One region of the Caballeronia sp. GAWG1-5s-s genome, then DNA from elsewhere that is predicted to be linked to it. Evidence: riboswitches for the same ligand, from Rfam matches in the RefSeq annotation. Region 1 holds a riboswitch; the other holds the start of a gene.

Evidence for each region. Region 1 has a riboswitch for cobalamin ahead of NCR34_RS16155 (CbtB domain-containing protein). Riboswitches for the same ligand answer to the same signal wherever they lie in the genome.
Region 2: another riboswitch for cobalamin. It lies ahead of NCR34_RS03890 (TonB-dependent receptor domain-containing protein); the one in region 1 lies ahead of NCR34_RS16155 (CbtB domain-containing protein).

What each region holds. Positions count from the first base shown of each region.
Region 1 is NZ_JALQDC010000022.1:398,155-410,012, forward strand. It holds gene NCR34_RS16110 (efflux RND transporter permease subunit) at 1-2,512, shown strand, start outside; gene NCR34_RS16115 (efflux transporter outer membrane subunit) at 2,521-4,026, shown strand; gene NCR34_RS16120 (hypothetical protein) at 4,172-4,393, shown strand; gene ppk2 (polyphosphate kinase 2) at 4,400-5,296, opposite strand; gene lhpI (bifunctional Delta(1)-pyrroline-2-carboxylate/Delta(1)-piperideine-2-carboxylate reductase) at 5,531-6,472, shown strand; gene NCR34_RS16135 (hypothetical protein) at 6,555-6,875, shown strand; gene hmuQ (heme-degrading protein HmuQ) at 6,950-7,264, opposite strand; gene NCR34_RS16145 (DUF1428 domain-containing protein) at 7,304-7,675, opposite strand; gene NCR34_RS16150 (histidine phosphatase family protein) at 7,748-8,323, opposite strand; cobalamin riboswitch at 8,351-8,473, shown strand; gene NCR34_RS16155 (CbtB domain-containing protein) at 8,505-8,741, shown strand; gene NCR34_RS16160 (CbtA family protein) at 8,751-9,515, shown strand; gene NCR34_RS16165 (DUF1289 domain-containing protein) at 9,512-9,742, opposite strand; gene NCR34_RS16170 (cobyrinic acid a,c-diamide synthase CobB) at 9,739-11,037, opposite strand; gene cobO (cob(I)yrinic acid a,c-diamide adenosyltransferase) at 11,042-11,644, opposite strand; gene NCR34_RS16180 (cobalamin biosynthesis protein) at 11,653-11,858, opposite strand, start outside.
Region 2 is NZ_JALQDC010000003.1:309,932-321,789, reverse strand. It holds gene cobU (bifunctional adenosylcobinamide kinase/adenosylcobinamide-phosphate guanylyltransferase) at 1-244, shown strand, start outside; gene cbiB (adenosylcobinamide-phosphate synthase CbiB) at 248-1,189, shown strand; gene cobD (threonine-phosphate decarboxylase CobD) at 1,182-2,177, shown strand; gene NCR34_RS03920 (cobalamin-binding protein) at 2,174-3,067, shown strand; gene NCR34_RS03915 (histidine phosphatase family protein) at 3,075-3,644, opposite strand; gene NCR34_RS03910 (adenosylcobinamide-GDP ribazoletransferase) at 3,629-4,390, opposite strand; gene cobT (nicotinate-nucleotide--dimethylbenzimidazole phosphoribosyltransferase) at 4,392-5,444, opposite strand; gene NCR34_RS03900 (ABC transporter ATP-binding protein) at 5,457-6,236, opposite strand; gene NCR34_RS03895 (FecCD family ABC transporter permease) at 6,233-7,231, opposite strand; gene NCR34_RS03890 (TonB-dependent receptor domain-containing protein) at 7,267-9,138, opposite strand; cobalamin riboswitch at 9,224-9,518, opposite strand; gene NCR34_RS03885 (ATPase) at 9,758-10,147, shown strand; gene NCR34_RS03880 (cell division protein ZapA) at 10,144-10,458, shown strand; RNA gene ssrS (6S RNA) at 10,563-10,745, shown strand; gene NCR34_RS03870 (EVE domain-containing protein) at 10,838-11,296, shown strand; gene NCR34_RS03865 (SIMPL domain-containing protein) at 11,376-11,858, shown strand, end outside.

The sequences.
Region 1 (11,858 bases):
CGTGCCGCTGCAACTTAACGTGAATGCGCGCGGCCGCTTGCAGAACGAGTCGGAGTTCCGCGATATCGTGCTGAAAACGTCGCCGGACGGCGCGGTCACGCATCTCGGCGATGTCGCGCGTGTCGAACTCGCGGCGTCCGAATACGGCTTGCGCTCGTTGCTCGACAACAAGTCGGCCGTGGCTATCGCGATCAATCAGCAGCCTGGCGCGAACTCACTGCAAATCTCCGACGAAGTGCGCAAGACGATGAAGGAACTGCAGGCGGACATGCCTGCGGGCCTCGAATATCAGATCGTCTATGACCCGACGCAGTTCGTGCGTTCCAGTATCGAAGCCGTGATCCATACGCTCGCGGAAGCCATTGCGCTCGTCGTGCTCGTGGTGATCGTGTTCTTGCAGACGTGGCGTGCGTCGATCATTCCGTTGCTCGCCGTGCCGGTGTCGATCGTCGGTACGTTCTCGCTGTTGCTCGCATTCGGTTTCTCGATCAACGCGCTGTCGCTCTTCGGCATGGTGCTCGCCATCGGTATCGTCGTGGACGACGCGATCGTGGTGGTCGAGAACGTCGAGCGCAACATCGAAGCGGGCTTGTCCGCGCGAGAGGCCACGTATCAGGCCATGCGCGAAGTGAGCGGGCCGATCATCGCGATTGCGCTGACACTCGTGGCCGTGTTCGTGCCGCTCGCGTTCATGTCCGGCTTGACGGGCCAGTTCTACAAGCAGTTCGCGATGACCATCGCCATCTCGACGGTGATCTCCGCGTTCAACTCGCTGACGCTGTCGCCCGCGCTGGCCGCGCTGCTGCTCAAGGGTCACGACGAGCCGAAGGACTGGCTCACGCGCGGCATGGATCGCGTGTTCGGTGGCTTCTTCCGGCGCTTCAACGCGGTGTTTCACCGTGGCTCCGAGTCGTACAGCAAGGGCGTGAAAAGCGTCATCAACCGCAAGGCGATCATGATGGTGCTCTATGCGGTGCTGCTCGGCGGCGCGGTATTGATGGGCAAGATCGTGCCGGGCGGCTTCGTGCCCGCGCAGGACAAGGAGTATCTGATCAGCTTCGCGCAGTTGCCGAACGGCGCATCGCTCGACCGTACCGAAGGCGTGATCCGCGAAATGAGCGCCATCGCTCTGAAGCAGCCGGGCGTCGAAAGCGCGGTGGAGTTTCCGGGCTTGTCGGTGAACGGCTTCACCAATTCGTCGAGCGCGGGCATCGTGTTCGTCACGCTCAAGCCGTTCAAGGACCGCGTGCATGACAAGGCACTTTCCGCGAACGCCATCGCAGGCGCGCTGAATCAGAAGTATGCGGGCATCAAGGGATCGTTCATCGCCGTGTTCCCGCCGCCGCCGGTGCTCGGCCTGGGCACGCTCGGTGGCTTCAAGATGCAGCTCGAAGATCGCGGCGCGCTCGGCTATGCAGCGCTCGCCGATGCCACGCAGGCATTCATCAAGCGTGCATCGCAAACGCCGGAACTGGGGCCGACGTTCTCCAGCTATCAGATCAACGTGCCGCAGCTGAACGTCGATCTGGACCGCGTGAAGGCGAAGCAATTGGGCGTCTCCGTCACCGATGTATTCGACACGATGCAGGTGTATCTCGGCTCGCTGTATGTGAACGACTTCAATCGCTTCGGCCGCGTGTATCAGGTTCGCGTGCAAGCGGATGCGCCGTTCCGCGCGAATCCGGAAGACATCGGCTTGCTGAAGACGCGCAATGCGAATGGCGACATGGTGCCTTTGTCGTCGCTCGTGAAAGTCTCGCCGACGTATGGCCCCGAAATGGTAGTGCGCTACAACGGCTATACCGCAGCGGACATCAACGGCGGTCCCGCGCCCGGCTATTCGTCGGGGCAGGCGCAGGCGGCGGCCGAACGCATCGCAGCGGAAGTGCTGCCGCGCGGGATCAAGTTCGAATGGACCGATCTCACGTACCAGCAGATCCTCGCGGGCAACGCGGCGCTATGGGTGTTCCCGATCAGCGTGCTGCTCGTGTTCCTCGTGCTGGCCGCGCTGTATGAAAGCCTCACGCTGCCGCTCGCGGTCATCCTGATCGTGCCCATGAGTATCTTGTCCGCGCTGCTCGGCGTATGGCTCACCGACGGCGACAACAACATCTTCACGCAGATCGGCTTGATGGTGCTCGTGGGCTTGTCCGCGAAGAACGCGATTCTGATTGTCGAATTCGCACGCGAACTGGAAATGCAGGGGCGCTCCATCGTGCAGGCCGCGATCGAAGCCAGCCGTCTGCGTCTGCGTCCGATTCTGATGACGTCCATCGCGTTCATCATGGGCGTGGTGCCGCTCGTGTTGTCGTCGGGCGCAGGCTCTGAAATGCGGCACGCCATGGGCGTCGCGGTGTTCTTCGGCATGTTGGGCGTGACGCTCTTCGGCCTGATGCTCACGCCGGTGTTCTACGTGATTCTGCGCAAGCTGAGCCGCACCGAACATGTGACGGACAAGCATGGCACGCATCCGCAGATGCGCGGTATCGGCGCATCGTACGAGGCGCAATGAGGTCGATAATGAACAAGATGCCTATACAAAAATGGCTGGGTTTGCCCGCGCTGATGAGCGCGTTGCTGGTGGTCGCGGGATGTTCGCTCGCGCCCACGTATGAAAAGCCGGACGTCAACGCACCGAGCGCCTATAAGGAAACGCCGACGCTCGCGCCTTCGGAAGCGGGCACCTGGAAGACCGCGCAGCCTTCGGAAGAAATGATGCGCGGCGAATGGTGGACGCTCTTCGACGATGCCACGCTCAACGATCTGGAACGTCAGGCGCAAGAAGCCAATCAGAACCTGAAAGCCGCGGCGGCGCGCGTGAAGGAAGCGCGGGCGATCAATCAGACTGCGCGTGCCGGGCTCTTTCCGACGCTCGACGCAGGCTTCGGTCCGACGCGCGAGAAGTTCTCGCCCGCATCGCAGTTCCTGCCTCCGGACGCGAACGTTCCGGCGCAGACCTTGTGGCGCGCGCAGGCGAGCGTGTCGTACGAGGTGGATCTGTTCGGGCGCGTGTCCAATACCGTGCAGGCCGCCAACGCCGACACGCAGCAAAGCGAAGCGTTGTTCCGTTCCGTGCAGCTCGCGTTGCAGGCGGATGTCGCGCAGAACTACTTCGAGCTGCGCGAGCGCGATGCCGAACTGGACGTGTACACGCGCACCGTGACGCTGCGTGAAGAAGCGCTTAAGCTCGCGCAGCGACGGTTCGCCGAAGGCGATATCAGCGAACTCGATGTCGCACGCGCCAAGTCGGAACTCGCGACCGCGCGTTCGGATGCGATGACCGTGCAACGGCTACGGGCGGCATCGGAGCATAGTCTCGCGGTATTGCTCGGCAAGACGCCCGCCGAGTTTTCGATGGCCGCTAATCCGCTCAAGCCTGTGACCGTGCACGTGCCGCCCGGCTTGCCGTCTTCCTTGCTCGAACGTCGCCCGGACATTGCGGCTGCCGAGCGGTCGATGGCGGCGGCCAACGCGCGCATCGGCGTGGCAAAGGCGGCGTTCTTTCCGTCGCTCACGCTGACGGGTTCGGGCGGGTTCGAATCGGCCACGCTCGGCGATCTCTTCAACTGGTCGAGCCGCACGTTCCTGCTGGGACCGTTCGCGGGCACCATGCTGAATCTGCCGATCTTCGATGGCGGACGTCGCAAGGGCAATCTCGCCAATGCGCGCGCCATCTACGAAGAGGACGTGGCCAATTATCGTCAGCAAGTGCTCGTGGCGTTTCGTGAAGTCGAGGACAACCTGTCGGACTTGCGCATCCTGGAAACGCAGACGGCGACGCAAGCGGATGCGGTGAATGCGTCCGTGCGCGCCGCGCAACTGTCGCGCAGGCAGTACACGGAAGGCGCGGTGAACTATCTCGACGTGATCGACGCGGACCGCACGGTGCTGCAATCGCAGCGCGCGGCGGTTCAGCTCGCGGGCGCGCAGGCGGTATCGACGGTTAATCTCGTTCGGGCACTAGGCGGCGGCTGGGGCGATGCAATGCCGACGCCCGTGCCTGAACCGAGCCTCGCGCAGAAGTAATGCCAACGCACAAAGCCCCGCTCAAAGCGGGGCTTTTGTCATGAAGGCGATTGTTCGTCGCGAGGAACATATGTCTTCACCTGGCGCCCATTTATCCCGTGCGACGCGATCACTAGAATCTCAATCATGGGAACGGGAGCGTGCAATGAGAGCTTTGATCGAAAGACAGTTATATCAACCGTCAGTGGTCCTGCCACTGCTTCTTCTAACGCGCCTGATGGTGTCGCTCGACTTCAATCTCGCGCAAGTCGCATTCGTAATGTTGCTCAGAGGCTCGCAGCAGGTCTATCATTTCGTGCATCAGGCGGCGCTGCGTCAGCGTGGCGGCACGGCGGTGGAGCGCATCGCCTGCCGTCACTGCTGCTGAACTGACTCAATACACTTCGGGGACGTACATCGATTCCGGAACGGGCTGACGCAGGTAATCGGGATTGAATACGCGCTCGGGCAGCGTGATCTGCGGGTGTTCTATCTCGTGATACGGCACCTGGCTCAACAGGTGATGAATGCAGTTGAGGCGCGCGCGCTTCTTGTCGACAGCCTGAACGACCCACCACGGCGCTTCGGGAATATGCGAGCGTTGCAGCATGACTTCCTTCGCCGCCGTGTACGCTTCCCAGCGACGGCGGCTCTCCAGATCCATCGGACTCAGCTTCCACTGCTTCAACGGATCTTCGATTCGCGCCTGAAAGCGCACTTCCTGTTCGTCGTCGGTGATCGAAAACCAGTACTTGATGATCTGGATGCCGCTACGCACCAGCATCTTCTCGAACTCCGGTACCGAGCGAAAGAATTCCTCATACTCTTCGTCGGTGCAGAAGTGCATCACGCGCTCGACGCCCGCGCGGTTGTACCAGCTGCGGTCGAACAGCACGATCTCGCCGCCCGCCGGCAAGTGCGAGACGTATCGCTGAAAGTACCATTGCGTGCGCTCGCGGTTGTTGGGCGCGGGGAGGGCGGCGACGCGGCAGACACGCGGATTGAGCCGCTGCGTGATGCGTTTGATCGCGCCGCCCTTGCCAGCGGCATCGCGCCCCTCGAAGATCACGACAAGCCGGTGGCCCGTATGAACCACCCAGTCCTGTAGCTTCACCAACTCGCCCTGCAGCCGGAACAACTCGCGGAAATAGGTCTTGCGAAGCTGCCGCTCTTCGTCCGAGAACGCCGCTTCGCCATCGAGGAAGCGATCGTCGATTTCCATCTCGAACTCTTCGTCGTAGCTGTCGATCAGGTCGGCGTGAAAGCGGCGCTGCTTGTCCGTCGTGGTCATTGAATGCTCCATGTGCGTGCTGTGGCCTGCTTCTTGAGTGCAGTGTGCGGGCGGCGCAGAACGCCCGATGGTGACGTTCCCGCATGGCAGTAGTGTGACACCGCCTTCCGCGTCATCTCGCGTCATTCATTGTATGAAGCCGCGCGCTTTATGACACGAGCCGCGCGGCCCTTAGAATGGTCGAGCGTTTGATGGCATCACGATGGCACAACCATTCCAGAGGCGAACCGCACGATGATCGACACACCTGGCGCAATTCCCGTTTTCGACGCGGCGCAAACCGCACGCCTTCTGCCTTACGACCGCTTGGCGGATACGCTCGCCGCGACGATGCTCGATTATGCAGCCGGCCGCATCGAGAGTCCTGAGCGGATGGTGGTCCCGCTTGCGCACGGCGGGGTCATGCTCTCGATGCCCGCAACCGCCGCCGACATTGCCATGCACAAGCTCGTGAACGTGTGCCCGGGCAATGGCGCGCGCGGCCTCGCGACGATTCACGGTCAGGTCACCGCTTTCGACGCCACCACGGGCGTGCCCCAGTTCATGTTCGACGGTCCCACGGTCACGGGTCGCAGAACGGCCGCGGTCTCCATGCTGGCGATACGCGCGCTGGCGGCCGGCAGTCCGCGCGAAGTGCTCGTCATCGGTACCGGAAAGCAGGCGGTGTCGCATGTGGAAGCGCTCGCAAGCCTGTATCCGGAAGCGCGCCTGTTTATTCTCGGGTCGCGTGCGGGGCGCGCGAGCGCTTTCTGCGCGGACCATGCCGCGCTTTCGCCGAACCTGGTCCCGCTCGAAGGTCCGGCGATACCGGATTCCATCGACGTGGTGATTACCACGACCACCAGCAAGACCCCCGTGTACACGCTTGCGGCCAGCGCGGCGCGACTCGTGATAGGCGTAGGCGCCTTCACCGCCGATGCCGCCGAAATCGCGGCCTCGACCATTCAAGCCAGCGCCTTGTTCGTCGACGATCTCGCAGGCGCGCGCCACGAAGCGGGCGATTTCATCCTCGCCGGAATCGACTGGAACGCGGTTCGGCCGCTCGCGACGGCGCTTGCATCGCATGAAAGACCCGACGTTCCGGTGGTTTTCAAGTCGGTCGGATGCGCGGCCTGGGACCTCGCGGCCTGCCGCGTTGCGAGGGCAGTCTTGTCCGACCAGAGCCAAGCCGGGTGACAGGTGGAACAACCTTTGCTGTAAGTTTGCTCGATGACGATTGCGCGACGGCGCTCAAGCACTCCAGCGAATGAACAGATCAATGAACAGTCGAATCGACACCGACCGGGCGGCATGGCCGGCAGAATACCGAACCGCCCATAGCAACGACCTTGCGGTGGCGCGGGCGCCGGCGCCTTCTGTGCAAGGGCGCGCCGCGCCGCCCGCCGCTTATTTCATCTCCGTCCTCGAAATGGCGACCGGCGAGCAGCTCGGCAACGAGGAGCGCGTGCGCGCCGTCGCCATGCTGGAGACGGAATTCGGCGCCGGCAGACCGCGTACGCTCAAAGAGGCAGTGCGGATCTGCGCCGCCGCCATTGACTCCTCTACGTTGCAGCGCATGGCGCGCGGCGCGAAGGCCTGATTTCGAAGCGCCGAAAGCGGTCGTAGCGCACGCTCTTTAAGCACATTCTTTCATCAACGTGTAAAAGAAACGTGCTACTTGACGGTCTGAATAACTTCGAAGCCTTCGAATTCAGGGTGCCCGAGATAGAGCTGGCGCGTCTCGCCGCCTGCGTTGCGATGCGCGGCGCGAAAGGCGTCGGACCGCGTCCAGTCTTCGAACGCCGCCCGATTCGCCCAGATCGTGTGGCTCGAATAGAGGACATGATCGTCCTTGGCCGGGCCCTTAAGCAAATGAAATTCGACGAAGCCGGCGACGTCCTTGAGATGCGTGTCGCGGCTCGTCCATAGGCGCTCGAAGTCGGCTTCTGCGCCGGGCACGATCTTGAAGCGATTCATGGCGATATACATGTCGATACTTTCCTTTGTGGTGATTGTACGAACGAAGGCTTAAGAGCGCGCCAGTTCGACTATCGTCGCAAAGCCGCCGAAGAACATGCGCTTCGCATCGAACGGCGGCTCGCCATGCTCCATCATCGCCTTCAGACGCGGGTCATTCATGACCTTTGCGTTCACTGCGTCGCGCTGCTCGCGCGATTCATAAAGTATCCACGAGAACGCAATCGTTTCACCTTCCTTCAATTGCACGCTCTGCGGAAATGAAGTGACTTTCCCCGGCTTCACGTCGTCGGCAATGCTCTCGACGAATTGCAGTGCGCCGTGCTCCAGCCAGATCTTGCCCGCCTCTTCGGCCATGACGCGATACGCGTCGATCTTGCCGATGGGGACAGGTACGACGAATCCATCCACATAGTGCGCCATGTGAGCCTCCTTGAGCGATATCGACAGCGTCATGCCGTCAATTGCATTGGAGCCCGAGCCGCACGACGAAGTTCAGGCCACGGTCCACACGCCGCACCGCCGGTCACAGTCGAGCGATATGGACGACAGGGGCGCGAAGTCCATCGCGAAGATAGATTCGAGCGGGTCGCCTCGCACATGCGCCAGTGCGGCTTTGACGACGATGGCATGCGTGACGATCAAGTAACGTTCGGTGCGGGCATTGTCGCGCACAAGAGTTGCCAGCGCGTTCGCAATGCGTTCGGACAGCATCGCAATACTCTCGCCGCCGTGCGGCCGCGCGTCGACATTCGCGAGCCATGCGCTCATGCCTTCAGGGTCCTTCTCGGCGATGGCGCGTATCGCATGCCCGCGCCAGCGGCCGTAGTCCATATCGCTGAAGGCGTCGCACGTTTCGACGCTGCTTGCTATCCATGCGGCCGTCGCGCGGGCAACGGCCGCGGGACTCGCTATCACGCGGCCGTCGAAATGCGCGAAGCGCTGCCCAAGCGCCGCGCGGTCATCGCATGCAGGCGGCTCGTCGCCCGTCGGAAAGCGGGCGGTTTTCATCGCGTGCGTGGCGGCGTGGCAGAGAAGCGTGATCTTCAATGAAGGAGGCAATGGGCGCATCGTTGCTTTACTTTGCCCGCAATCGTCCTAGAATGGCAAGCTTGCAGTGCGAGGAAGCCGGTGCAAGCCCGGCACGGTCGCGCCACTGTAAGCGGCTTTCGTGAGAACGACGGTCCGCGAGTCAGACCCCGCTGCAAGCTCTTTCGTCTACTGGGACGCGCTTTTCCCTCGGAGAAACTCAATGAATGTCGCTCACGCGCCGGTCTATTCCGCCGCTCCCGTTTCCCCCGCCGTCGATGGGCCGGTGCCTATTCCGGTACGTGAAGTCTTGCCTTGGGCCGTGTTCATCGGCCTGATCCTTTTGATCGCCATTTATTTCGTCGGTGCCGAGCAGGGCGCGACGTCCATCTTCTCCGGCATGGTCGTGCACGAATTCGTGCATGACGGCCGGCACTTGCTCGGCTTTCCCTGCCACTAAGGGCGCGTCATGATTCGCAGCTTGTTGATACGCGGCATGATCGCGGGTCTCGTCGCGGGCCTGCTCGGCTTCGGCTTCGCGAAGCTCGTCGGTGAGCCGTTCGTTGCACAGGCCATCGCGTTCGAAGGAGAACATGCGCATGGACATAGCCATCAGGAAGCCACGGCTCATTCACACGATCACGACGGCGATGAAGAACTGGTGAGCCGGGACACGCAGGCCGGTCTGGGTCTCTTTACCGGCGTGGCAGTATTCAGCGCTGCGCTCGGCGGCATTTTCTCGCTCGTCTTCGCATTCGCTTATGGCCGGCTCGGCGCATTGCATGCGCGCGGCACATCGGCGTTGCTGGCAATATTCGGTTTCTTAAGCGTGGCGGTCGTGCCTTTCCTGAAGTATCCGCCGAACCCGCCCTCGGTCGGCAACGCGGCGACGATCGGTCCGCGCACCGCATTTTTCTTCGGCATGTTGGCGCTCTCCATCGCGACAGCGGTGTGCGCCGTCGCGCTGCAAAGGCGGCTGCGCGTGCGGCGCGGCGAGTGGAACGCAACGATGATTGCAGGCGCTTTCTACATCGCGTCGATGCTGCTCGCGCAGTTCGCGCTGCCGCGTATCGAAGAAGTGCCGGCCGGCTTCTCGGCGTCGTTGCTCTGGAACTTTCGCATCGCGGCCATCGGCATTCAGGTCATCATCTGGACGACGCTCGGGCTCGTGTTCGGCGCGCTCGCTGCCCGCGAACTCGAGCGGCCCGCATTGCGCAAGGTGGCGGCCGTCTAAGCGTTTTCTCGCGACAATGCCGCTTGCCTTGCGGGCAATTCATCCAATAGCGCGAGTTTCGCGGCATCGTCCATCGAACGGAACGACTTGATCTCTTCGCGGCTCCGGAAGCATCCCGCGCACAGACCGTGTGTGGGATCGATCTTGCATACGCCCGTGCACGGCGAACCGACCGGCTCTTGCGACTTCGCGCGCGCAATGGTGAAGGCGAGGTCGATGATCGTCATAGCGATTCACCGCGAAAGAGCGCCGCGGCGGCGGCCGGATTCGATGGCCAATACGCGTGCATATACGTGGCCGTGATCGGACCGTGGCGATAGAGGGCTTCGCCTTCGGCGCCTGTCGTTGCATGCTTCGAGGTCGGATGCGGCTGCATGGGTGTATCGAGCGTGGAGTAATGGAACGTGTGACCGGTGAGCGCGCCATGCGCGGTATCGAGCCTTTGCATTGCAAGACGCGCGAGACGGCGCTGCATAAAGGCGTTGCCGGGGAGAAGACCGAGCATCGCATGCTTCGTGCCTTCCACGTCCGTCAGCGTGTCGAGCAGATACAGCATGCCGCCGCATTCAGCGACGACGGTTCTTCCACGCGCTACATGCGCTTGAATCGCTGTTCGCGTGCGCAGGTTCGCGGCGAGCGTGGCCGCATGCAGTTCCGGATAGCCGCCGGGAAGATAGAGCGCGTCGGCATCGGCGGGCACGGGTTCATCGGCGAGCGGCGAGAAGGTGCTGACGCGCGCGCCCATTGCGTGCAGCAAGTCGATATTGGCCGGATAGACGAATGAAAACGCAGCATCGCGCGCCACGGCGATATGCAAGCCTCCGAGCAAACGCGGCGGCGCTTCCTGCATCGCGTCCTCGAAGTGCACAAGCGGCGGTAGATCGGCAAGCGTGGTAGCGGCAATGGCATCGGCGGCGCGATCGAGACGCGCATCCAGTCCCGCCACTTCTTGCGCTTGCGTCAAGCCCAGGTGACGCTCGGGCAGCGCGATGTCCTCTGCATTGCAAAGATGCCCGCAATAGCGCAGTCCATCGGGGATGGCTTCGGCCAACATCTGCGCATGCCGCGCCGATGCGACGCGGTTGGCGAGCACGCCATAAAACGGGACGTCCGCGCGATAACGCGCCAGTCCGAACGCCACCGCGCCGAACGTTTGCGCCATGCCATGCGCGCCGATCACCGCGAGCACCGGCACGTTGAACGCGGCAGCGAGGTCGGCGCTGCTCGGCGTACCGTCGAAGAGACCCATGACGCCTTCGATCAAAATCAGATCGGCTTCGCGCGCGGCCTCTGCGAGCAACACGCGGCATGCGTCGAGACCGACCATCGACAGATGCAGCGAATAGACGGGCGATCCGCATGCGCGTTCGAGAATCATCGGATCGAGAAAATCGGGACCGGTCTTGAAGACGCGCACGCGCAGGCCACGCCGCGCATGATGACGCGCAAGCGCGGCCGTCACCGTGGTCTTGCCTTGATGCGACGCGCTCGCGCCGATGAAGAGTGCGGGGCAGGAGGGCATGAGTTCAGTACTCGACGCCAGGTTGCGCCTTGACGCCCTGCTCGCGATACGGATGCTTCACGAGCCGCATCTCCGTGACGAGGTCCGCCAGTTCGACCAGCGCATCCGGCGCATGACGGCCGGTCACGACGACATGCAGCATCGCGGGACGCGCCTTCAACACATCGAGCACTTCGTCGAGCGGCAAGTACTCGTACTTGAGCACGGTGTTGAGCTCATCGAGCACGACCATCTGATATTCGCCGCTCTGGATCATGCGCCGCGCTTCGTTCCAGCCTTTGCGCGCGGTCGCCATGTCGGCCTCGCGGTTTTGCGTGTTCCATGTATAGCCGTCGCCCATCGTCACGAAATCGCAGTTGGCGACCGCGCTCAGAAAGTCGCGCTCAGACGTATGCAGTGCGCCTTTGATGAACTGAACGACGCCGAGCTTCATGCCGTGCCCGAGCACGCGCACCGCCATGCCGAAAGCGGCCGTGGTCTTGCCCTTGCCATTGCCTGTGTTGACGATCAGGAGACCCTTCTCGTGATCGGCGGCGGCCTGCTTCTTTTCGTGGCCTTCCTTGCGACGCTGCGTCATGCGCAGATGCGATTCCGTATCGGTTTTCATGGGCTCTTTCAGGCTTTCTTCGTTGCTATGGCGACGGTCACGTGACCGTCGATCATCTTCGGCACCACAAGCTCTCCGCCCTCGCTTGCGAGCAGCGCGCTAGGCTCGCACACGCCCTCGGCGGGCATGTGCGCGAGCTCGTCCGCGCGATAAAGGCGCAATGGCAGGGCATGACGCTCGCAGAAGACACGCAAGCCGGCTTCGTCGTGTTTAA
Region 2 (11,858 bases), on a different contig from region 1:
CGACGAACCCGCCACGCTGCCGCCCGCCGCCATCGAAGCATTCGATGCCTTCGCCCGCGCCCTCGCCGATGCGCGCGGCAAGGTCATCGTCGTGAGCAACGAGATCGGGCTCGGCGTGGTGCCGCTCGGCTCGGTCACGCGCCTCTATGTGGACGAGCTCGGCCGGCTGAACCAGCGCGTCGCGGCCGCCAGCACGCGCGCCATGTTGATGGTCGCGGGCCTGCCGCTCATCCTGAAGGACTGAAGCATGCTCCTTCTTTCCGTCTACGCGATGTCGCTGCTCGCCGTGCTCGGCGTGATCGTCGATCGCATCGTCGGCGAGCCGCGCGGGCGGCATCCGCTCGTCGCGTTCGGCCAGTTGGCGACGAAGCTCGAAGCGCGGCTCAACACCGGGCATCGCGCGCGGCCAGCGGGGATTCTCGCGTGGATCGTCGCGGTCGCGCCCCCCGTCTGTATTGCGTGGTTGCTGGTCAGCGTGCTGCCGTTCGCGTATGCATGCATCGTTCACGTGATGCTGCTGTGGTTCGCGCTCGGCGCAAAGAGCCTGCGCCAACATATCGCGCCGATTGCGCGGGCGCTGAGTCTCGGCGATCTCGACAGCGCGAGAACGCTCACGTCGCGGATCGTGTCGCGCGATACGTCGCAGGCCGACGAGCTGGCGTTGTCGCGCGCGGCGGTCGAATCGGCGCTGGAGAACGGCAACGACGCGATCTTCGGCGCGCTCTTCTGGTTCGCGATCGCGGGCGGGCCGGGCGCGCTCGCGTTCCGGCTCGCGAACACGCTCGACGCGATGTGGGGTTATCGCACGCCGCGCTATCTGCGTTTCGGCTGGGCAGCGGCGCGCTTCGACGACGTGCTCAACTACCTGCCCGCGCGTCTCACGGCCGCGAGCTACGCGCTCACCGGCGACACCGGCATGGCGTGGCATTGCTGGCGCACGCAGGCGCGTTCGTGGGACAGCCCGAACGCCGGCCCGGTGATGGCCGCGGGCGCGGGCAGCCTGAACGTGCTGATCGGCGGCGCGGCGGTCTATCACGGCGTGCTCGAAGCGCGGCCGACGCTCGGCGCGGGCCATAACGCGACGCCCCGGCATGTCGTGGCGGCGCTACGGCTCATCGACCGTTCGGTGCTGCTGTGGCTCGCCGTGTTTCTGGTCCTCGCCATCCTGAGTGTGACGACGAATGCCTGATCCGATTCCACACGGCGGCAACTTGCGCTACGCCGCGCGCCGCTATTCGATACCGCTCGACGACTGGCTCGACCTTTCGACGGGCATCAATCCGCGCGGCTATCCGGTGCCGCCCGTGCCGCCGGACGCGTGGCGACGCCTGCCCGAAGACGACGACGGCCTCGCCGATTGCGCCGCGCGTTACTACGGCGCGCCGCTCGCGCTGCCGGTGGCGGGCTCGCAAGCGGCGATCCGCGCGCTGCCGTTTCTGCTACAGCGCGGCACGGTGGGCGTCGCGCCGCTGACGTACGGCGAATATGCGCCGGCGTTCGCGCGCGCGGGGCATCGCGTGGTGCCGCTCGATATCGCCTGCGCGGAGCTGCCCGCGTTGCTCGATCACGTGATCGTCGCGAATCCGAATAACCCGACGGCCGAGCGGCTCGACCGCGAAACACTGCTGCGCTGGCACGCGCGGCTGGCGTCGCGCGGCGGCACGCTGATCGTCGATGAAGCGTTCGCCGACGCCGATCCCGCCGCGTCACTCGCCGATGAAAGCGCCCGCGATGGTCTCGTCGTGCTGCGTTCGGTCGGCAAGTTCTTCGGGCTGGCGGGCATCCGCGCGGGCTTCGTGCTCGCCGCGCCTGCGTTGCTCGACGCGTTGCGCGACATGCTGGGCGCGTGGACGGTCGGCGGACCGGCGCGGCATGCGGTCATAGCCGCTTTTGGCGATAACGCATGGCAGGCGGAGACGCGCGAGCGTTTGCAGCGCGACGGCGCGCGACTCGCTGCAATCATCGCGCGACATGGGTTCGAGGTGCGCGGCACGCCGCTCTTCGCATGGACGCAAACGTCGCGGGCGCGGTCGCTGCAACACGAACTGGCGATGCGCGGCATCTGGACGCGGCTCTTCGACCGGTCCGATATGACGCCGAGTGTGCGCATCGGTCTGCCGGGCAGCGAAGGCGATTGGGCGCGGCTCGAACGCGGGCTTGCGGAGATCGTCGGATGAACGTGCGGCTGAATCTTTGCGCATGCGCCGCCCTCTTCGCGATGAATCACGCGCACGCGTCGCTGACCGTCACGGACGACACTGGCGCTCCCGTCACGCTCACCGCGCCCGCGACGCGCGTCGTAAGCCTCGCGCCGCATGTCACCGAGTTGCTGTACGCAGCGGGCGGCGGCGCGCGCATCGTCGGCACGGTGAGCTATAGCGACTATCCGAAGGAAGCGCAGTCGATCCCGCGCGTCGGCGACAACAAGGCGCTCGATCTAGAGCGAATCGTCGCGCTGCATCCGGATCTAATCGTCGTGTGGCGGCACGGCAATGCGGCGCGTCAGACGGATAAGCTGAAGACGCTCGGCATCCCGCTCTTCTTCAGCGAGCCGAAGCGCCTCGCCGATATCCCCGCGAGCATCGACAAGCTGGGCGCGCTGCTCGGCACGGAAGACACGGCGCGCGCCGCATCGACGGCTTTCACGCGCGATATCGCGGCACTGCGCGCGCAGTACGCGCGACTGCCGCCGGTGCGCGTGTTCTATCAAGTCTGGGACGATCCGGTGATGACGCTCAATCGCGAGAACGTATTCAGCGAAGTGATCGGGCTATGCGGCGGCGTGAACGTGTTCGCTGCCGAAGCGCCGCGCGTGCCGACCGTTTCGACCGAAGCCGTGCTCGCCGCGAACCCCGAGGCGATCGTCACGGCGACGCCCGGCGCGACGAAGCCCGAGCGCCCATTGCCCGCACTCGACCGGTGGAAGCAGTGGACGTCGCTGACGGCGGTCGCGCGTGGCAATCTGTTCGGCATCGACGGCGATCTGATCAATCGGCCGACGCCGCGTCTGGCGCTCGGGGCGGCGCAGCTTTGTCGTGATCTGGACGTGGCGCGGAAGCGGCGTTAGCAAAGCGCTACCCATTCCACCGCACGAGCCCCCACCCGGTACCGAACCGCCGAAGCTGCACGATCCCACCAAACGCGATCGGCCATTGCAGCACGCTCGCCCGATCCACGCGCAGCAGATACGCCACGAGCACCCGCACCACGCCCGCATGCGCGACCACATGCACCGCATTCGACGCCGTGGCGCACGTCTCATCGAACCACCCCGTCACGCGCTCGCCGAACTGCGCGAGACTCTCGCCGCCGTGCGGACGCGCGTGCTCGATATCGGCGGCCCACGCGTCGATGAGCGCGCGGTCGATATCGTTCCACGCCCGGCCTTCCCATGCGCCGAAATGCAGTTCGGAGAGCCGCGCGTCGATGCGGGCCGCGCCGAGCGCCTCGGCCAGCAAAGCGCATCGACGCAAAGGACTCGTGTGCCATCCATCGACGCAAGCGGGAACATCGAGCGAACGCATGCGCGCGTCGATCTCATGCGCCGAAGCTCGCGCATCGCGGGCAAGCGGCACATCGCTTTGGCCGTAGCAGACGCCTTCATCGACGGCCACAGCCGGGTGACGTATCAGTACGAGGTCCATGCAAGCCCGACGAGATAGATCGCGATTTCGAAAACCTGCTGCGCGCAGCCGAGGCAATCGCCCGTATAACCGCCGATGCGCCGCACGAAGTAGCGCCCGGCGACCACGCGCAGCAACGCGAGCACGGCAATCGAGACGCAGGCGAACTTCCAGCCGAAGCACAAGAGCCACGGCAAACCGAAGAGCATCGCGGTCGCGAAGGACATCACGCTCATGCGCTGCGCGACCGGCTTCGCCTTGCCTTCGGCACGCACGTAATCGAGCGTGAGCAGATAGCTGATCGCGAACGCCCGGCTCGCAGCGTGCCCGGAAATCATCAGGACTACTGCGCGCATCGGCGGCAACGCGGCGAGGCTTTGCCACTTCAGCGCGAGCGCGATGACGAGCGCAGTCGCGCCAAACGCGCCGATGCGCGAATCGTGCATGATGCGCAGCACGTCGTCGCGCGTGTAGCCGCCGCCGAAGGCATCGGCGCAATCGGCGAGTCCGTCTTCGTGGAAAGCGCCGGTGAGCAAAAGCGTCGCGGCCATCGAAAGCAGCACCGCGATGCCTGCGGGAAACACGCGCAGCGCGGCGAGATACACGAGCGCCGCGACGCCGCCGACCATCGCGCCGACGAGCGGAAAGTACCGCGCCGCCGCGTTCAGATAGTCGCGCTCGAAGCCGACCCAACGCGGCACCGGCACGCGCGTGAAATAGCCGAGCGCGGTAAAGAAATAGCGCAGTTCGTCGAGCGGCCGGTTCATGTCAGGCGTGTTTGTTCGAGACGCCCGCCGCATCGAAGCTCGCCATCTCATCGACGAAAGCCACGGCCGCGCGCAGGATCGGCAGCGCGAGCGCCGCGCCCGTGCCTTCGCCCAGACGCATGTCGAGTTGCAAGAGCGGCGCGGCGTCCAGATGCGCGAGCATGCGCTGATGCCCCGCTTCGTTCGAAGCATGCGCGAACACGCAGTACTCGCGCACGTCCGGCGCGATCCGCGACGCGACCAGCAGCGCGGACGTCGCGATGAAGCCATCGACGAGAACGGTCATGCGCGCTTCTGCCGCCGCGAGATACGCGCCCGTCATCATCGCTATTTCGAAGCCGCCGAACGTGGCGAGCGTGTCGATAGCGTCGCCGCTCGCCGCATGCGATGCGAGTGCGCGCCCGAGCACGTCGCGTTTATGCGCGAGGCCGCGATCGTCGAGGCCCGTGCCGCGGCCGACGCATTCGTCGATAGGCAACGCGCACAAGCGGCTCATCAGACACGCCGCCGCCGACGTGTTCGCGATGCCCATTTCGCCGAAGCCGATCACGTTCGTCCCGAGCGACGCGTGGTGTCGCACGCGCGCCGCGCCCCGCGCGATGCCTTCGAGCGCCGTCTCACGCGACATCGCCGCTTCGCGCGCGAAGTTGCGCGTGCCGAGACCCAGCGACAAGCGCTCGTAGCCGTGATCGACCGGAATCGGCGTCGCGACGCCCGCATCGACCACTTCGAGCGCCATGCCGACGGAGCGCGACAGCGCGTTGATCGCCGCGCCGCCCGCCAGAAAATTCGCGACCATCTGCGCCGTCACTTCCTGCGGATACGGGCTCACGCCTTCGGCCGCGATGCCGTGATCGCCCGCGAAGACGATCATCGCGGGACGCTCGATGCGCGGCTTCGTCGTCTGCTGGATCAATCCCATTTGCAGCGCGAGCGTTTCGAGCCGGCCGAGGCTGCCGGGCGGCTTCGTCTTCATGTCGATGATGCGGCGCAGCTCCGGTTCGATGCTGCGGTCGAGCGGGCGGGGCTTGGGCAGCGCGTGAGCAGTGGACATCGGCGTTCCTCGTCAGAAAGGGTGAAGCGAAGGCACGAGCGCTTCATGCTCGCCATCGCGGATCAGGACCAGCGGATAGCCGAACGCCGCGCTCGCGCGCGCGGGCGTCAGCACGTCGGCGACAGCACCGACATGCGCGCCGCCCTGGCCGTCGAGCAAGAGCGCGTGCGTAGCGAAGCGGCGCGCGAGATTCAGGTCGTGGCACGAAAAGACGATCGCGCGTCCCTCGTCGCGCGCGGCTGCCGCGAGCGCATGCAGGCAGTCGATCTGATGATGCAGGTCCAGATGCGCGAGCGGTTCGTCGAGCAGCAAGAGCGGCGCTTGCTGGCATATCGCGGCGGCGAGCGCCACGCGCTGCCTTTCGCCGCCCGACAACGTGAGCACGTCGCGCGAAGCCAGGTCTGCGAGACCGAGCGCCGCGAGCGCGGCGTGCGCGGCGGCGCGGTCGTCTTCGCTTTCCCAGCCCCAGCCCGTCAGATACGGAAAGCGGTTGAGCAGCACGGTGTCGAGCACGGTCGCGCTGAAGGCGTCGTGCGTGCTTTGCGGCATCAGCGCGCGTTCGCGGGCGAGGTCCGCCGCGCGCCATGACGCGAGCGCGCGGCCGCCGAGCGTGATCGCGCCAGATGCCGGCTTCGCGAGTCCCGCCAGCACGCTGATGAGCGTGGTCTTGCCCGCGCCGTTCGGCCCTGCGATACACCATACTTCGCCCGCCGCGATGATCGCAGAAAGGCCATCGACGAGCGTTCGGGCGCCCGCGCGCAAGACGAGATTGTCGATCGAGAGCGGCTTCATCGCGACCTTCGCAGCAGCATCCACAGGAACATGGGCACGCCGATCAGCGCCGTGACAACGCCCACCGGCAACTGCGCCGGCGCGATGACCGTGCGCGCGGCGAGGTCCGCGCTCATCACGGCGAGCCCGCCCGCGAGCGCGGCGGCCGGCACGAGCATGCGCTGGTCGTTGCCGAACGCGAGCCGCAGCAGATGCGGCACCACGAGCCCGACGAAGCCGATGGTCCCCGCCGTCGTGACGGCCGCCGCCGCCGCGAGCGATGCCACCAGATACACCCGCAGCCGCACGCGTTCCACCGGCACGCCGAGCGAACGCGCCGTGGCTTCGCCGCGCAGCAGCACGTTCAACTGCGGCGCGCACGGCACGATCAACGCGAGCGCCACGCCGAGCGCGAGCATCGCGGGCCACGGCGTCGATGCGCCGTTGAGGTCGCCGGTCAGCCAGAAGATCATGCCGCGCAGCCGGTTCTCCGGCGCCACGCTGAGTATCAGCGTGATGAGCGCGCCCCACCCCGCCGCGACCACGACGCCCGTGAGCAAGAGCCGTGGCGATGCGTCCTGTTCGCCGTGCCACACGTGCGTGCGCGCGAGTCCGAGCACCAGAACGATGGATGCGAGCGCGCCCGCGCACGCGGCGAGATCCACGCCCCACCACGGCATCGACGCGAGCATCGCGGAAAGCGCGAACGCCGCCGCGCCGCCGGATACACCGAGCACGTAGGGTTCAGCGAGCGGATTGCGCAGCAGCACTTGCAGCAGCGCCCCGGCGAGCGCGAGCAGCGCGCCCGACGCGAAGCCCGCGAGCGCGCGCGGCAATCGCAAATTCAGCACGATTTCGTCGGCGATATCGGGCGTGGCCGCATGCGCGTGCAGCAGCGCGGCGATGGCGCGCGATGGCGGCAGCGCGACGCTTCCGAGCGCGAGCGACGCCGCCAGCACGCCAAGGGCCGCCGCCGCGAGCGCGAGCCAGATCGCGGCGGCGCGGCCTGCGTGCATCGCCTTCATCGGGCGGCGCGCGTCAGCGGCGTGGCTCACGACGGATGCCAGCCGATCGTGACGTAAGCGCCGCGACGCGGCGTGTTGTACGAGTAAGCCAGTTCATAGTTGCGGTCGAACAGGTTGTCGATGCGCGCATTCACGTACCACGACTTCGTGATGTCGTATTGCGCCGAAAGATTGACGACGCCGTAGCCCGCGAGCGTCGAATCGTAGTCGCTGCGCGCGCCGCTCACGATCCATTCGCCGCCCACGCGCCAGCGCCCGATCGAGCGATGCGCCGACAGCGACGCGAAGCGCCTTGCGCGACGCGTGAGGTCTTCGTGATTCGTCTCGTCGACCGGATTCTGAAACGTCACACTCGCGCGCACGTCGGTTGCGCCCACGTGTCCCGCCCACGATCCCTCGACGCCCTGCACCTTCGCGCGCCCGACGTTCTGCGCGGTATAGAAGCCGCTGCTGTCGCCCACGTAGTCGATCAGATTCGAATAGCGCGTCTCGAACGCCGTCACGCGCACCACGCCGATCTGGTCCGATGCGTACTGCAACGCGGCCTCGGCCGAATGGCTGCGCTCCGGCTGTATCGACGGATTGCCGCTGAACGGATAGTAGAGATCGTCGAAGCTCGGCGCGCGAAACGCCGCCGCGTAGCTCGCGCTCGCGCGCCAGTGCGAATCGAAGTTGTACGCGTAGCCCAGATAGTAGCTGTTCGCGCTGCCGAAGTCGGAATACTGGTCGCGGCGCACGTTGGCCTGCACTTCACTCGGACCGAAGCGGCCGACATAGCCCGCGAAGACGGAGTTCACATGCCGGTCGGGCGCGCTGAACTGATCGGAGTCGAGCGACTGGTCGAGATGCTCGTAGCCGAACACGAGCTTATGCGCCTCGGTGAGCCGGAAGTCGTTCTGCCACAGATACTGATGATTCTCCGAGTCGAAGCGGCTCGTGTAGACGCCGTTGTGCTCGATATTCGCCCGGTCTTGCCCTTGCGCGACGGTGAAGTGCGTCGTCCAGTTGTCGGTCAGCTTGCCGTTCGCGAACACCGACGCCGAGCGCACGCGATCATGCGATTCGTTGAGATCGGTCGGCACGCCGTAGGGATCGTCGAAGCTGTTCACGCCGTTCGATTGCAGAAAGCGCACGCCTGCGTCCCACTTGTCGCTGAACTTGTGGCGCAGCGTCGCGGCGACGCTTTCGTTCAGATAACCGTTCGCGTTCGGATTCGCGGCGGGCGCGAGCGCGGGATCGATCGACGAGAAGCCGTCGGTCTTCTCGCGCGACACGTTCAGGCTGAACGTGGTGCGGCCCCCGGCATCGAGCGCGCCGTCGACGCCCGCCGACTGCCGCTGCGTGTGATAGCTGCCGTATTCGGCTTCGAAGTGAAAGCGCGGCGGATGTGCTTCGCCCTCCTTTGTGAAAATCTGCACGACGCCGCCGATCGCGTTGGACCCATACAGCGCCGACACGTTGCCGTTGACCACTTCCACGCGGCCGGTCTGATCGAGCATCAATTGCGACAACTGGGCCGCGCCCAGAGAGACGGATTCGACGCGCACGCCGTCGATCAGCACCAGCGATTGCGTCGACGACGCGCCGCGTATGAAGACGCCCGAGGTTGCGCCCGGCCCGCCGTTGCGCGTGATCTGCACGCCGGGCGCAAGCGCGATGAGCCCGAGCACATCGTTTGCATTGCTGTCGGCGATGTCTTGCGCGTCGAAGAGCGTCGCCTGCGGGATGGAATCGGCGAGCGGTTGCGCGCCGCGCGTCGCCGTGACGACGACGGGCGCGAGCGTCTGCGACGGAGAATCGGAATCGGCGTGCGCGGCCTGGACAAGCGGCGCACTCGCGGCGGCGCACATCACGACGCGCGCCGCGCGACGAATGAGGCCGGACGAAGGCAAAAGCATGTGTGGAGCGTTCCCGTTGGAGACTGGCGCGTGCCCCGCTCCCCGCGAGGTCTGTGCGCGACGCACGCGCCGTCTTGCAAAGCATCGGCGCGCTGGACGATTGGCCGGTATCCGGGCTGGCGACGCATCGTCCCGCCTTCCCGCGCTTCGAAGCGCAGTGGCGCCGACACGTTTCTTGCAGTCGCGTCTCGGATGGCAAACGACCACGGAGCAACAAGAAGAAACGCGCGAGGGACGACTTGCAACTTGCGTTGCGGTCGCTTACCGTTGCGGGGGCAGCACAGGTTGGCGAGCCGCGCGAGGCGAGACAACGCTTCCTGTTTCCCGTTTGACTGCGCCGCAAGAAAGGCGGCGCGAGCACCAAAAGTGCGGCAAGTGTAGGAGCGCGCATGGGGGCCGTCAAGAAGGCGCGCGCCCCGTCATCGCGAGGCTTGAGCGACGAGCGAGCAACGAGCAAGCGTCGTCAGCCACGCATCCGAGTGCGTCACGCGCGGCCATTCCGCACATGAATACGCGGCGATGCGCGCAAGATCGCGTGTTGTTACGTCTCGAAACGAGACAATTATCGGAAGCACCGTTGAACCGCGCTAAAATGCCAGGTCTTTAGAGGACGCAGCACATGCTCAACGAACTCGAATCACTGTCAGGGAACATCGGCCGGCTGATCAAGATCAGCGAGCGCCACAATCAGGCGCGTCTCGCGCTCGAAGCACAAATCGAACAGCTGCGCGCCGATTACGCCAGCGTTCAGGCCGAACTCGCGCAGGTTCGCCACGAGCGCGACACGCTGCAAGGCGAACGCGATTCGCTGTCCGCGAAGATCGACGACGCGCAAGTGCGCCTCAACGCGATCCTCGAAAAACTGCCGCGCGGCAAAGCGCATCATGCCGAGAGCGACAATCAGCTCGATCTTCTGAACGCCGAATCCAGCGCGTCGCGCGAAGCGCAGCACGAACATGCGCACGCGGAAGAAGTGCACGGCGAGCAACATCAAGGAGAGAAGGCATGACGACCACGCAGATCGAAGTATCCATTCTCGGCCAGCAGTATCGTCTCGCGTGCTCGCCGGAAACCGAGGCCGCGCTGCGCGAAGCCGTGGCCCGCGTGGATGCCGAAATGAACAAGGTGCGCAACGCAAGCAGCGTGCGCGGAACGGACCGTATTGCCGTCATGGCCGCGCTTTCGCTCGCGTCCGAATTACTGAAGCTGCAGGAAAGCGTGCGCCACGGCGAAGCATTTCCGGCCGAGGAAATCCGCCGCACCATGCATTCGATGAACGAGCAGCTCGGCGCTGTCATTGCGCAATATGAAGCGCACTGACGGTCATGCGCTGATCTAATCAGCGTCGCGATATCCATCAAAAAAAGATACCGCGAGAAACGCAGGCAAGGGCTGCAAGGACCAAACGTTTGGTGTACAGTGAGGTTTCCCTGCCTGGTACGCCAAGGTCATATATTCCTTGAACCAATGCTACATTGGCACGGTTGCGGAACGTTGCAGCACGGGCGCGCGCGTCACTCTGTCTGATGTACCCGAAGTGTTGCTTACCGCGACCAATCTTGAACCCAGGTTCAGGATGCCGGCCTAGCGGCTGAGGCGGGGACCTTATTTCTGGAAGCACGAACGGCATCGGTTCTTACCGGTGCCGTTTTCATTTGCATCGCCCGAAACCGCACGCACACTCCTTCACGCCGAACTCATGCGCTACTGGCTGATGAAGTCCGAACCGGACGAAGCGAGCATCGATCATCTCGCGCACGCGCCCAAGAAGACGCTGCCGTGGACCGGCGTGCGCAACTATCAGGCGCGCAACTTCATGCGCGACCAGATGCAAATCGGCGACGGCGTGCTCTTCTACCATTCGAGTTGCCCGGAGCCCGGTATCGCGGGAATCGCGAAGGTCTGCTCGACGGCGTATCCCGACCCCACGCAGTTCGATCCCAAGAGCGCCTATTACGATCCCAAGTCCAAGCAGGACACGCCGCGCTGGATGCTCGTGGATGTGCGCTTCGTGAAGAAGACGCGGCTCATTCCGCTCGCCGAACTGCGGGAGCATGCGGAACTCGCCGGCATGCAAGTGCTCGCGCGCGGCAACCGGCTGTCGATCACGCCGGTCACCGAGGACGAATGGCGCTTTATTACCGAACGCCTCGTCTAGAGCAGGAACTAAGGGCTCGAGGCGGACGCCTAAGTGCGGTCGCGAATCACGCGACGCCTTGCGTTGGAGTCCTTCGATGATGAACAAGAAAACCGCCGCCGCCCTCGCCCTCGCGATGTCGAGCGCCACTCTCGCCTATTCCGCCTCGGCCGCCGCGCAGACGGTCATCGCCAATCCGCAACCCGCGGGCGTGCTCTCGCTTTCGGCGCAGGCGAGCGCGCAGGTGCCGCAGGATGTCGTCACCATTACGCTCTTCTACGAGCAGGAAGCCGCCGATCCTTCATCGCTTACCGCGACGCTCAATCAGCGCGCCGAAGCTGCATTGCGCGAAGCGAAGGGTGTCGATGGCGTCACCGCGAAAAGCGGCTCGTTCACGGTGTATCCGTCCACCGACCGCGACGGCAAGATATCCGCATGGCGCGGACGCACGGAGATCGTGCTCGAATCGCACGACTTCGCGGCGGCCTCGAAGCTCGCGGGCAAGATGAGTTCGTCGATGCAAGTTGGCAACGTCACGTTCTCGCTGTCGCCGGAAGCGCAGCGCGCCGCGGAGCAGAAGCTC